DNA from 3 places in the Sanguibacter antarcticus genome. Region 3 is predicted to be linked to each of the others. Evidence: riboswitches for the same ligand, from Rfam matches in the RefSeq annotation. Region 3 holds a riboswitch; each other region holds the start of a gene.
The links. Region 3 has a riboswitch for cyclic di-AMP ahead of ATL42_RS05235 (C40 family peptidase). Riboswitches for the same ligand answer to the same signal wherever they lie in the genome.

Region 1 (4,271 bases), 1.9 Mb from region 3:
GCCGGGAGGGGGAGGCGTGGGAGGGGAGGGCCGGGCTGCCCGGCCCGGCCCGGCGCGGCCCGGCGCGGCCCGGCCCGGCGCGTCAGTGGAGGAGCTTGAGGCCGACGACGCAGCCCACGATGCCCAGCACGAGGAGGATCTTCACGAGCGAGACGGTCTCGGTGCCGGTGAGCATCGCGTACGTGACGGTGAGCGCAGCACCGATACCGACCCAGACGGCGTACGACGTGCCGACCGGCAGCTCACGCATCGCGTAGGCGAGGCCTCCCATGCTCGCGACGAGCGCGACACCGAACACGACCGACGGTCCGAGGCGGCTGAAGCCGTCGGACCTTCCGAGCGCGGTGGCCCACACGGCCTCGAGAACTCCGGACACGACAAGAACGATCCAGGACATGACTGCCTCCAAGGCGCCGTCTTGTCGCACACCGGGTACGGCACCGCTCGTCCGGGAGCCCGCAGGGCTCTGCCGCCAGGGTCTCACGCCGACGTGCCGGTCGCTCTGCGAGACTGGTTCGATGAATCCTTGGACCACCCGCACGTCGACCGTCGTCTACGAGAACCCGTGGATCCGGGTCCGCGAGGATGCCGTCGACCGGCCCGACGGCACCCCGGGGATCTACGGCGTGGTCGAGATTCGCAACCCCTCGGTCTTCGTCGTGCCGCTCACGGAGGACGACGAGGTCGTCCTCGTGGAGGTGGCCCGGTACGCGACCAGCACCCTGTCCTTGGAGGTGCCCGCGGGCGGCTCGGACGGCGAGGACCTGCTGCTCGCCGCCCAGCGCGAGCTCCGCGAGGAGACGGGCCTGGCCGCGTCGTCGTGGGAACGGCTCGGCACGATGTTCGCGCTCAACGGCGTCTGCGACGCGATCGAGCACGTCTACCTCGCTCGGGGCCTGCACACCGCCGAGGAGGCCGCCGAGCAGGCTGCCGAGGGCATCACGGGCACCCGGACGCTCCCGTGGTCCGAGGTCATGGGGCTCGTGCGGGACGGGACCATCACGGACGGCGAGACGGTCGCGGCCCTCATGTATGCGGCGATCGCCCTGGGTCGCGTCGGATGATGCCGTCGCCCGGCCCCACCCGCCTCACGACGCTCGACGACGCCGCGACGTTCGCAGACCTCATGGTGCGCAACCGGGAGTTCCTCGCGCCGTGGGAGCCCGCCCGGCCGGACACGTACTTCACCGAGCAGGGTCAGCGGGCCGTCGTCGAGGCCGTGCTGGAGCAGCACGCCCAGGGGACCTGCATGCCGCTGACGATCCTCGACGGTGCGGGGGAGGTTGTCGGCCGGATCACGCTCAGCGGCATCGTCCGCGGCGCGTTCCAGTCGTGCAGCGTGGGCTACTGGGTGAGCGCGCACGCGAACGGGCACGGCCTGGCGACGGCCGCGGTGGGCGACGCGGTGCGGGTCGCGTTCGACGTCCTCGGGCTGCACCGCGTGCAGGGCGAGACGCTCCTGCACAACGCTGCGTCGCAGCGTGTGCTGCAGCGCAACGGCTTCGTCCGCATCGGCACAGCACCCGACTATCTCCAGATCGCGGGGCGCTGGCAGGACCACGCGATCTATCAGGTCGTCCGACCCGCAGCCAGCGCGACGCACTGAGATCGGCACCGTTCCACCCGGACTTCACCCGCCCCTGGGGAAGATCACCCGTAACCTCCCCGTGACATACCCAAGGTAGGCGACATATGTTCGGAGTGCTTCACACGGCGACCGCCACGTGGAGCGCTCGAGCGGACGTCTAGCCCTGCCACCGCTCGAGGTCTCGACGATCTTCTTGGCAGGGATGGGGGACCCAGATCTGGGCGCTGCACGCAGCGCCCTCGGGGTGAAGCCGCTCGGACTCGTCCGAACGGCCGGGCGCAGTTCTCCAGCCCGAACCCGACAGCTAACCTCGTAGGCGTCATGGAGAGACATGACTGTTCGACCCCGCCCGGCCCAGCACCGCTCAGACCGACGAGCACGCACGCCCCTGACCGATCTCGCGACGAGCGCGAGCACCAGCGCCAGCATCATCGGCCGACGCACAGCACTCTTCGCCGCGTCGTCGGGCCTTCTCGTCTCTCTCATGGGCGCTGCCCCCGCGAGCGCCTCGACAGCACCGTCCGCCTCGACCACCGTCGACCTCGACGCGCTGACGACGCAGGCCCGCGCCGCCCTCGAGACGGCACCCGCTGTGACGAGCACGGCGGACGCGACCTGGTCCGTCGAGCTGACGACCATCACCGTGACGCCGGCGCCCGAGCCGGTCCCGGAGCCCGTCGTGGAGCCGGAGCCTGTGCGTGCGACGACGTCGCGCTCGGCGGAGCGCTCGGCAGTCACGTCGACCGTCGTCACGGAGGCGGCTCCCGTGATCGAGGCTGCTCCTGTCGCGGTGCCTGCGTCGGCGAGCGGCAGCGCGATCATCGACGCGGCCAGCCGCTACGTCGGCGTCCCGTACGTCTCGGGCGGCAGCACGCCGTCGGGCTTCGACTGCTCCGGGTTCACGTCGTACGTCTTCGCTCAGGTCGGCATCTCGTTGCCCCGGACCTCGTCCGCGCAGGCCGGCGTGGGCACGATCGTCTCCCGCGCCGACGCTCAGCCCGGCGACCTCATCTACTCCCCCGGCCACATCGCGATCTACGCCGGCGGCAACACCCAGATCGACTCACCCCGCCCGGGCAAGACGATCCAGTTCCGCGACATCTGGCAGGCCGACCCCGTCTTCATCCGCGTCGGCTGACACCGCCTGCGGTCGGGGCCCTCGCCGGGTCGCGTCGGTTTCCCAGAGCGTGCCGCGACCCGGTCCGAGCGCGTCCCGAGGCTTCTCGAGACGCGCTCGACCAGGTTGTGGCATCGGTCACGGTCTGGGAACGAACGGTGTCTCGTGAGATCGATCGCCTAGGATCTAGGTCATGAGCAGTCGGGGCACAAGCGTGCTAGGCACGCCTTCGCGCGCGTCCCGCGCGACGCACGGCTTCGTCGCGGCTGCCTTCTCGACGTTCGTCGCGCTCCTCTCGCACGTCCTCGCCGGCGGCACGGTGCCAGGCATCCTCGGCATCGCGGTCCCCCTCCTGCTCGCGACCTCGGCCTGCGTCGCCCTCGCGGGGCTGCGCCGCTCGTGGCTGCGCCTCACAGGGTCGGTGGCGCTGAGCCAGATCCTCTTCCACACGCTCTTCGTCCTCGGGACGACCGGGACGGCCCAGGTCGTCGGCGACGGAGGGCTGCACGCCGGTCACGACGCACAGTCAGCGCTCGTCGTCCTCAGCTCGACGACCGGGTCGATGGCCCATGCCGGGCACAGCGCCGGGTGGATGTGGCTCGCCCACGCGCTCGCGGGCGTCGTGACGATCGTCGTCCTGCAGCGGGGCGAAGCCGTCCTGTCGCGTCTCACGCGTCTGTCCAGCCGTGTCGCTGCGTTCCTCTTGCCGCCGGTCGTCCGGGTCGCCGCTCTGCCGGCGCACCCGCGCACCGCGCTGGCGAGCGCCGCGGGGACCTGGGTGCCGGTCGCCCTGCCGGTGATGTCCTCCGGTGTGGTCCGTCGCGGCCCACCCGTCCTGTCGTTGGTCTGAGTCCCACACAGCACCCGCCGTCGTGGCGCGACACCGTCGTGCCCCGGACCGGTCGTGCTGTCCTGACGTGTCTGCGCACAGCGCCACAGACCTCCGGCTGAAGAGCACCGACAGGTGAACGACCGGACGCCCACCCTCCCCTGACGGAGCACCGGGCGGTCTGGGCGGTCGTCGACGGCTGCTCGCTGTCGCTGCGCCGTGCGCGGACCTTCCACCGAAGGTCGTACCCGACATGACTGTTCATCCACCTCGCGCTGCCCTGCGCACGGCCGGGACCGGAGCGCTCCTCGCGTTCCTCGTCACGGTCGGCGCACCGTCAGCCAGCGCGCACGACGAGCTGCTCGACAGCTCCCCTGGTGAGGGGGAGCATCTCGACGTCGCCCCGACGTACGTGACGTTGACGTTCTCGGACGACATCCTCACCATCGGCCCCGCGGTGATCGTCACCGACGACAGCGGTGCCACCTGGACCGACGGTGACCCCACGATCGAGGACGCCGACCTCGTCGTGCCGCTGGCAGACGACATCCCGGACGGGTCGTACGAGGTGCGCTGGCGCGTCGTGTCGGCCGACGGTCACCCGATCTCCGGCGTCGTCCCCTTCACCGTCGGCGACGCCCAGGCCGCTGGCACGACCGGCACGACGGACACCGCTCCGCCGTCCGCGACGGCGCCTGACGCCGAGGGGTCCGCGCCAGACACCGAGGCGTCGGAGG
Region 2 (4,271 bases), 900 kb from region 3:
CTGCTCCGACCTCCCGGGTACATGGGCGACCAGGACAAGCCGCTCTGTCGGCTGGAACTCGTGAGGCGCGAAGCTCTGCCCGCCGTCCGTACTCACGAAAAGGCCGGTCTCCGTCGTCGCGACGAGTCGGTCCGGGTCGTTCGGATCGACATCGACATCTCGAGCGTTGATGCTCGGTCCGCTCGCCCAGGTCACACCTGCGTCGTTGCTGATCTTGAGCAGACCGTCGGAGGAGTCCAAGCCGTAGAGCCGCTCCCCTGCTCCCGTGAGGTCGTGGAAGTCGCTGTGTCCGCGCAGGGAGACCTCCTCCCACCCGGCTCCAGCGTCAGTGCTGCGCAGCAGACCCAGATTTGCCGGCGCGACCTCCCCGGGAGCTGGGTGGCCGCTGGCGTAGAACGTGTCAGGCCCTGTGACCACGAAGCCCATCATGTCGCTTCGGCTCTCGCCGACGGGCTGCGGGACCGAACCATCGAGCTGGAAGAGTCCCTGGTGTGTTGCGACATATACCTTGTCGTCACCAGGGTTGAGACCGATGCCGTGGATGTGTTCGAACGTGGGCGACGCCGCGTCGGACGCGTCCTCGGCCGGGTCGTCGGTAGCTGGCGATGTGGCACACCCTGCGAGGGCGAGAACGACGGTGAGCGCCAGCACAGAGGCTGGTCGTGCGATGGGACGGGGGCGCATTGAAAGTCCTTAGGAAGGGAGAAGCAGGGCGTGGCGAGACAGCGTGATTCGCTGTCCCGCCACAGGAAGGTGAACTGAGTCAGAAGCTGTCGAGCATGCCCTGCATCGTTGCGATCTCAGTCGTCTGAGCGTCGATGATCGTCTGGGCGAGCACCAGAGCATCAGCGTTCTCGCCCGAGTCCAGCTCCTCCTGCGCCATCCCCACTGCGCCTTCGTGGTGGCTGGTCATCAGCTCGAGGAACCGTCGGTCGAACTCGGTTCCGGTCAGGGCACCGAGCTCGGCCATGACCGCTTCCTGGTCCAGTCCTTCCATCTCCATGTCGCCGTGGTCCATGCCTTCCATGCCGTCATCAGGCGAGGTCTCCTCACCCCAGCTCTCCAGCCAGGACGTCATGGTGTCGATCTCGGGCCCCTGGGCAGCGGAGATCTCCGTTGCGAGGTCCTTGACCTCCTCGCTCTCGGCGTTCGTCGCCGCAAGGTCAGCCATCTCGACTGCGCCTTCGTGGTGGACGATCATCATCTGTGCGAACTCGGTGTCGGCGCCGTTGTGCGCGACCTCAGCGGCCTCCTGAGATGTTTCCTGCGCCGCGGGTGTCGACTCCGCCTCGGGCGCAGCATCGCCGCACGCGGCAAGAGCTGTGGCCAGGGTCAGCGAGGCGGCGAAGGCAGCGATGCGTGTCTTGGTGTTCATGGTGGGCTCCATCGTCTAGCCCGTCCCTCGATACGAGGGACAGGATCTGGGTGTGGTTGCTCAGGTTCACCGCGGGGACGGCAAACCGGAGGGCTCCTACACGCGCAGGACGCACAGAGAGTGCGCCGGGATGGGTCGGTTGCCTCGACGGCGATGAGTCAGTGCCGCCACCAGCACGGCCGGGACGTCGTCGTGCACACGTCGCAGTCCGCTCCTGCCCAGGATCCACCGAGAGACGACCGGTACCAAGATTGCTGCTGCGACCAGAGCGCAGCACACCACGAGAACGTGGTGGAGCGAGCTGTCAGCCGCTGGGTGGTCCAAGGGAAGGAGCAGGATCTCTGACGCCGCGGGCGTCGTCCACGTCTCGTCCAGCAGGCCTGACGCGACCGACATCGGTGCCTCGAGCTCCATGTGCCCGCCGTGCCCGTCCTCAGACGCGCTGTTCAGCACGACCCCGAGGAGCACCACCAGGAGCAGGACGACGACAGCGCCGACGCGCTGGATGCTGCTCACCCGAGCGCGCACATGTCCCCCCAATCACCGGAAAGCCCCAACTGTGGACAGGCTAACAAGAGTTCCTGAGACCTCGATGAGCCCATCGTTGCTGGTCCCTTCGTCGGGGTGAGCGCTTCACCCCCACGAGCCGTGATCATCCCGTGACATACCACGGGTACGTCCTGTACTTTCGAGAGGCTCCACAGCGGCAAGATGCCAGTGAAGCGCTCAAGCGGCACGTCGAGCCCTGCCACCGCCTGAGGTTGCCGACGAATTCGTTGGCAGGGACGGGGGACCCAGAAGTGGGCGCGCAGCTCTGCGCCCTTGGGGTGAAGCCGCATGACCCGAGAGGTCATCGGCCGGGCGTTCTCCTACCCGAACCCGACAGCTAACCTCGCAGACGTCATGGAGAGAATATGAACTCGACGGTGAACTCTGCCCGCCATCGCGCGGCCAGGCGCCCTATCACGCCCCTGACGACGTTGCTCCTCAGTACCTGCGAGAACGCAACCACAATGCGTCGCCGGACAGTGGTCGCAGCCGCCTCCTCGGGACTCTTCGTCTCGATGTTCATCGGAGCGCCTGCCTCGGCAGCACCCGCCACCGCTTCCTCGCCGAGCACCGTGGACGTCGATGCACTGACAGCCCAGGCCCGCCAACAGCTGGATGTCGCGCCCGCAGTCACCGTAGCCACCGACGCGTCGTGGACCGTCGAGCACACTGCCGTCACCGTCACACCCGCGCCCGAGCCCGAACCCGAGCCGGTCCAGTCTGCCCCCGCCGCTTCGCGGACCGCCGAGCGTGCGCCCACCGCGACAGTGACGAGCGAAGCCGCCGCCCCGACGGAAGCTGCCGCTGAGGTTTCGATCCCTGCCGCGGCCTCCGGAAGCGCCATCATCGAAGCGGCCAGCCGCTACGTCGGCGTCCCGTATGTCTGGGGAGGAACTACCCCCACCGGATTCGACTGCTCCGGCTTCACCTCGTACGTCTACGCCCAGGTCGGCATCACCATCCCCCGCACCTCCGGCGAGCAGCAAGCAGCCGGCACCGTCGTCTCGCGAGACCAGGCGCAGCCCGGAGACCTCATCTTCTCCCCCGGCCACATCGGGATCTACGCGGGCGGCAACACGATGATCGACGCGCCCAAGCCGGGGAAGACCATCCAGTTCCGCGAGATCTGGCAGTCGAACCCCACCTTCGTCCGCATGACCTGATAGACGGTGTTGGGTCCTTGCCAGTCACGATCCTTCGCGCGACCGTGACTGGCAAGGAGACTGTGCTCATCGCTGCTCCAGACAGACGATCGCGTCTGCCGACGATCAAGATTGACTCGGTGTCAGCGGAGACGAGCCGCACGGGCAGGCGATGGTCAGTACCAACACTGCCGCGATCATGGCGAAGATGAAGGCCAGGTGGGGACCGACAAGCGACCAGTCCACGAAGAATCAGATCGCGCTAGGGATGACCGCGGGCACGAAGTAGCTGGAGACCTCGTCCACCAGGCGCTGGATCGGGGGCTTTGGATCCTTGCGCCTCGCGGACCGGCTTGTAGCTATGCGTGTGGTGGCCTTGTTCGGCGGGCCCGGTTCACTCGCGGGCGTTCTAGCGTCCGTGACATGCAGGCGACCGCGGACGATGGTCACGCCGTAGGCGAGCTCGAAGTCACCGATCGCCTCTTGCATGAGCTCGACTGTCGTCGTCTGGTGCGCGTGGTCGTCCTGGTCGTCCTTGAAGGTCGGCACGCCGACCCGGGAGGTGCAGTCTCCCGTCTCTTGCCGGTCGTACTCCATCCGCACCGGGATCCCGCGGGGCACCTGGATGACGTCGGGGCTGTAGTCGCCCAGAACCTTGACCGCCTGCCCCCATCGACGGTGCGTATCTGTTCCAGGTCCTCGGTGGGATGGGGTTCACCTGGTACGGCGGCCTGGTCGGTGGCGTGCTGTCTGCACTGGTCGACGTCCACCGTCACCGCTGACCCTGTTTCGGCCACATCGCACCGCCCGACCCTCGTCCCGGCGGCGTCGGACGCCTGACGTAGCAGCTAGTGCCGCAGGAAGATCTTCAGCGATTCTTCGTCACTTCTGCATCTGCCCGCACGGGTGGGCCCTGCAACCTCGAGAGGTCAGCAGCGGGACGTCGAGAGCTTGGTCAGTCGTCCACAACACGCACAATGAGAGATCTGGGTGAGAACGATGAACAAGCAGGATCACAATCACGGTGGGAAGTCCCACCTCCTGGGAATGCTGGGCATCGCCGCAGCGGTGCTGATCGTCCTGCTCGCCGCTGGGCGCTCCTTCAGTGAAGCACTTACTCTGGCCGCCGTGCTCGCCTGCCCGTTGATGATGGTCGGAATGATGTTCATGATGCGCAGGGGGCATGATCACTCCGACCACGAGGT
Region 3 (4,271 bases):
ATCCCCCGTTCGTCGGGGTCCAGCGCCTCGAGGGTGCTCAGCTGTGAGTCGAGCAGCTCCGGCGGCATGAAGTGGTCGCTGCGCCCCTCGAGCCTCGCGGTGAGCACCGCCTTGGTCCCGTCGAGGTGCACGAACACGGTTCCAGGGGCCTCCGCGACGATCGCGTCGCGGTAGACACGGCGCAGCGCCGAGCACGCGACGACGACACCTCCGCTGGCGTCGGCGAGCACCTGGCCGACGACAGCGAGCCAGGGCCACCGGTCCTCGTCCGTGAGCGGCGTCCCGGCAGCCATCTTCTCGATGTTGGCGATCGGGTGGAGACCGTCCGCATCGACGAACGGAACTCCGAGGGCGTTGGCGACGAGCGCGCCGATGGTCGACTTTCCCGAGCCCGAGACACCCATGACGACGACCATGGGCCTGCTCGGGTTCTGCGTGTCGGCTGAAGAGGACATCAGGTTCTGGACCCCGTTTCGGTCACGGATCGTGGTGGCACCGTCCGCATGACGGTCGTCGACCAAGTATGCCCTGACCACCGATGCGCACCCGGCCTGGGACGGACCTGACGATCGTCGGTCCGGGGGGGCGTCCTTGCTGGTTCTTGGCTCCCCCTCTGCGTACCGGGCCGCTGCAGCAGACAGGGGCACAGCGGCCGCTTGGCACACTTTTCTTGCGTACGACACTCACTCGGAGGATCGCCTCGGCGACCGCGCCGCAGCTCCTCACGTCTGACGTTCGACGGCCGATAGGTGGCTCATGAGAATGTCGGCCATCACCCAGGCACCGCGATGACGCGCGCGACCCTCCCCGTCGCCGGCGAGCAGATCGAGGTGTCGACGTCGGAGGAGCGGTCCTACACCACATGGGTCGACCAGTCGGACGGCCACGTCATGCGGGTCTTCGCTCCCCACGACCTCCTCGTGATCGACCTGCCCGGCCCTGGGTCGACAGTCGTGGTGCGCTGGCACAGCCCGCGCGGCCGCCACCACGTCGACACGGTGTTCATCGAGCGGCGCGGAGACGGCGGGCTGCAGTGGATCCTCGAGGTCGAGGGCAGGCTGCGCCTCACCCAAGACCGGCAGTACGTCCGAGGCGCCGGTGGCGAGCAGGTCACCCTGAAGCGCGTCGACCCGGAGCCCGAGGAAGGCGCGGAGCCGCTCCGCGAGCCGGCCGAGCTCACGACCGGGTTCGTGGTCGACCTCAGCGAGCGTGGTGTCCGGGCACGCTTCGAGGCCCTCGACCTCGTTCCTGAGGACGTCGTCACCATGACGCTCGCGCTCGACGAGACGAGCACGAGCATCACCGGGACCGTCCTGAGGGTCTTCCCTGCAGCGCGCGGGGTCCAGCCCGAGGTGGTCGTCGTGTTCGAGACCGACGACGCGACGGCGACGATGCTCCGCCGTTACGTCTTGCAGTCCCAGATGAGAGCCCGCCAGTTCGCCGTGCGCTGATGCCCTGGTCCAGTCAGCCGGCCGCGCCCGTGATGTAGACCATCCAGGACACGCCGAACCTGTCGCGGCACATCCCGAACAGGTCCCCCCACGGGGACGGCCCGAGGGGGTGCGCGACGACACCGCCGACGGAGAGCTTCTCCCACCAGCCCGTCAGCCCTGCGACATCGTCACCGCTGAGGGAGATCGCGACATTCCCGCCGGGTGTGCGATCCATCGCGCTCGGGGTGTCGGCCGCCATGAGGACGAAGCCGTCGGGCGCCTCGAGCTGGGCATGCATGACCTTCGCGCCCTCGACAGGGTCGTCGGCCTGACCGAGGTCGGCGAACGTGCTCACCGTGAGCTCCCCTCCGAAGACCGCTCGGTAGAACTCCATGGCTTCTCGCGCCGTGTCACGAAAGCCGAGGTAGGGATTGAGTCGTGAGGTCATCGCAGGCCCGCCTTTGTGCCATGGTCGCGCAGGATGCAGACGTCGGAGATTCCGACCACCGCCCGAACACCCCACGCTAACAGTGACGCACGTCACATAACAGGCTGACCGCTCACGCCGCGACGCCGGCGACACCGTCGCCAGACAGACCTCGCCGCGCCTTCACCCTGCGCCGCCAGAGCACTCCCTGCCGCCCGAACTGGCAGAAATGTCTATGACCTCCGTCACTATTCGCCGCGCCGACCCCGCACCGAGACTCGACCGGCACCCACCAGGCTCGAGAAGATCGCCCCGTGACCTGCGCGTGGGCCGCGGCTGCACATGCCCGCCCGAGACCCGTCACGGCGGCCCGAAGCCCCGCCGGCAACACTGGCCGTGATCTCCCCGTGACATTCCACCGGTATGTCATGTACCTTCGAGTTGCTCCACACGGCAACCGCCCACGGAGCGCTCGAGCAGAACGTCTAGCCCTGCCACTGCTCGAGGCGATCTAGAGACCATGGCAGGGACGGGGGACCCAGAAGTGGGCGCTGCTCGCAGCGTCCTTGGGGTGAAGCCGCGCGGATCACGGTCCGACGGCCGGGTGTTCTTCTCCTACCCGAACCCGACAGCTAACCTCGCAGGCGTCTTTGGAGAGAATATGACCGTTCGTACCTCGGGAGCGCGCCACCGCGCAGCGCGCCGCAGCATCACCCCGCTCGCCTCGCTGTCCACCGGCGCGACGGGCAACGCCGCCGCCCTCGGGCGTCGCACCGCCATCGTCGCCGCGTCGTCCGGGCTCCTCGTCTCGCTCATGGGCGCGTCGCCCGCCGCAGCCGCTCCTGTCACGACAGACGCAGCGCTCAGCACCTTCGACGTCGACACCCTGACCGCTCAGGCGAACGCAGCACTCGTCACTGCACCAGCAGTGACCGTCGCAGCCGACGCTTCCTGGACCATCGAGCAGACGTCCATCACGGTCACGCCGGCCCCGGAACCCGAGCCGGAGCCGGAGCCCGAGCCCGAGCCCGTCCGCGTCGAAGCAACGACCACGCGATCCGCTGAGCGCACCGCAGTCGCCGACACGACCACGGCCGTGGCCGAGACGACCGCCGAGGTCGCTGAGACCCCAGTGGCACTCACCGCCGCGATCCCTGCATCGGCGAACGGCAGCGCGATCATCGATGCAGCCAGCCGCTACGTCGGCGTCCCGTACGTCTACGGGGGCAGCACACCCTCAGGCTTCGACTGCTCCGGGTTCACGTCCTACGTCTTCGCTCAGGTCGGCATCTCGCTGCCCCGCACCGCCGCTGCCCAGGCCGCTGCAGGAACAGTCGTCTCCCGTGCCGACGCTCAGCCCGGCGACCTCATCTACTCCCCCGGCCACATCGCGATCTACGCCGGCGGCAACACCCAGATCGACGCGCCCCGCCCGGGCAAGACGATCCAGTTCCGCGACATCTGGCAGTCCAACCCCACCTTCATCCGCATCTCCTGATGACGCACGGCTGACGCCGCCCGACAGCAACGCTGCACCACAGAAGGCCCGGTCCGCTCCAGCGGACCGGGCCTTCTGCGTCTGGGCGGCACGCGCGTGCCGCCCCGTCACAGCTGCCGTGGGAGCCGCTCAGGCGCGGATGTCGAACATCTTCAACCGCGCACGGTCCCGGGACGTCGACGACGCCTGGAGCGCGAGCAGCTCGGCATAGATCCCGCCGGTACGCGCCAGCTCGTCCGGCGGGCCGATCTCGTCGACCCTCCCGTTCTTGAGCGTGACGATGCGGTCGACCGAGGAGATCGTCGAGAGGCGGTGGGCGATGATGATCGTCGTCCGGTCGGCCATGAGGCGCTCTAGCCCCTCCTGGACGAGACGCTCGGACTTCGAGTCGAGCGAGCTCGTCGCCTCGTCGAGCACCAGGACAGGAGCCCCTTTGAGGATCGCGCGAGCGACGGCGATCCGCTGCTTCTGACCACCCGAGAGCTTGATGCCGCGCTCACCGATCTGTGTGTCGTAGCCGTCGGGGAAGCGCGTGACGAACGTGTGCGCGTTCGCCGAGCGGGCAGCAGCCTCGACCTCGCCGTCCGATGCACCAGGGTTCGCGTACGCGATGTTCTCGCGGATCGTGCCGGAGAAGAGCGCTGGGTCCTGGAACACGACACCGATGTCTGCGCGCAGGGCCTCGAGCGAGGTGCTCGAGATGTCGGTCCCGCCCACCCGGATCGTCCCGGAGTCCGGGCCGTAGAGCCGCAGCAGCAGGCTCACGAGGGTGGTCTTGCCACCGCCGCTCTCGCCGACGACCGCGATCCGCTCCCCTGGTGCGATGGAGAACGTCACGTCCTTGAGGACGTCCTCGGTGCCCTCATAAGAGAACGTCACGCCGTCGAGGTCGACCCCCGCGGCGTGCTGCGGA

Region 1: it holds a riboswitch for cyclic di-AMP, as region 3 does, so the genes downstream of both, ATL42_RS14035 (C40 family peptidase) here and ATL42_RS05235 (C40 family peptidase) in region 3, are expected to answer to the same signal.
Region 2: it holds a riboswitch for cyclic di-AMP, as region 3 does, so the genes downstream of both, ATL42_RS01175 (C40 family peptidase) here and ATL42_RS05235 (C40 family peptidase) in region 3, are expected to answer to the same signal.

The regions. Positions count from the first base shown of each region.
Region 1 is NZ_PDJG01000001.1:3,070,449-3,074,719, reverse strand. It holds gene ATL42_RS14050 (DMT family transporter) at 83-397, opposite strand; guanidine-III (ykkC-III) riboswitch at 408-470, opposite strand; gene ATL42_RS14045 (NUDIX domain-containing protein) at 519-1,064, shown strand; gene ATL42_RS14040 (GNAT family N-acetyltransferase) at 1,064-1,606, shown strand; cyclic di-AMP (ydaO/yuaA leader) riboswitch at 1,761-1,922, shown strand; gene ATL42_RS14035 (C40 family peptidase) at 1,920-2,726, shown strand; gene ATL42_RS14030 (hypothetical protein) at 2,899-3,555, shown strand; gene ATL42_RS14025 (copper resistance CopC family protein) at 3,788-4,271, shown strand, end outside.
Region 2 is NZ_PDJG01000001.1:258,248-262,518, reverse strand. It holds gene ATL42_RS01190 (F510_1955 family glycosylhydrolase) at 1-684, opposite strand, end outside; gene ATL42_RS01185 (DUF305 domain-containing protein) at 764-1,375, opposite strand; gene ATL42_RS01180 (hypothetical protein) at 1,472-1,891, opposite strand; cyclic di-AMP (ydaO/yuaA leader) riboswitch at 2,131-2,291, shown strand; gene ATL42_RS16610 (hypothetical protein) at 2,277-2,447, opposite strand; gene ATL42_RS01175 (C40 family peptidase) at 2,440-3,087, shown strand; gene ATL42_RS01170 (hypothetical protein) at 3,319-3,687, opposite strand; gene ATL42_RS01165 (DUF2933 domain-containing protein) at 4,066-4,271, shown strand, end outside.
Region 3 is NZ_PDJG01000001.1:1,156,141-1,160,411, forward strand. It holds gene ATL42_RS05220 (gluconokinase) at 1-455, opposite strand, end outside; gene ATL42_RS05225 (PilZ domain-containing protein) at 789-1,451, shown strand; gene ATL42_RS05230 (VOC family protein) at 1,465-1,881, opposite strand; cyclic di-AMP (ydaO/yuaA leader) riboswitch at 2,349-2,523, shown strand; gene ATL42_RS05235 (C40 family peptidase) at 2,522-3,358, shown strand; gene ATL42_RS05240 (ABC transporter ATP-binding protein) at 3,488-4,271, opposite strand, start outside.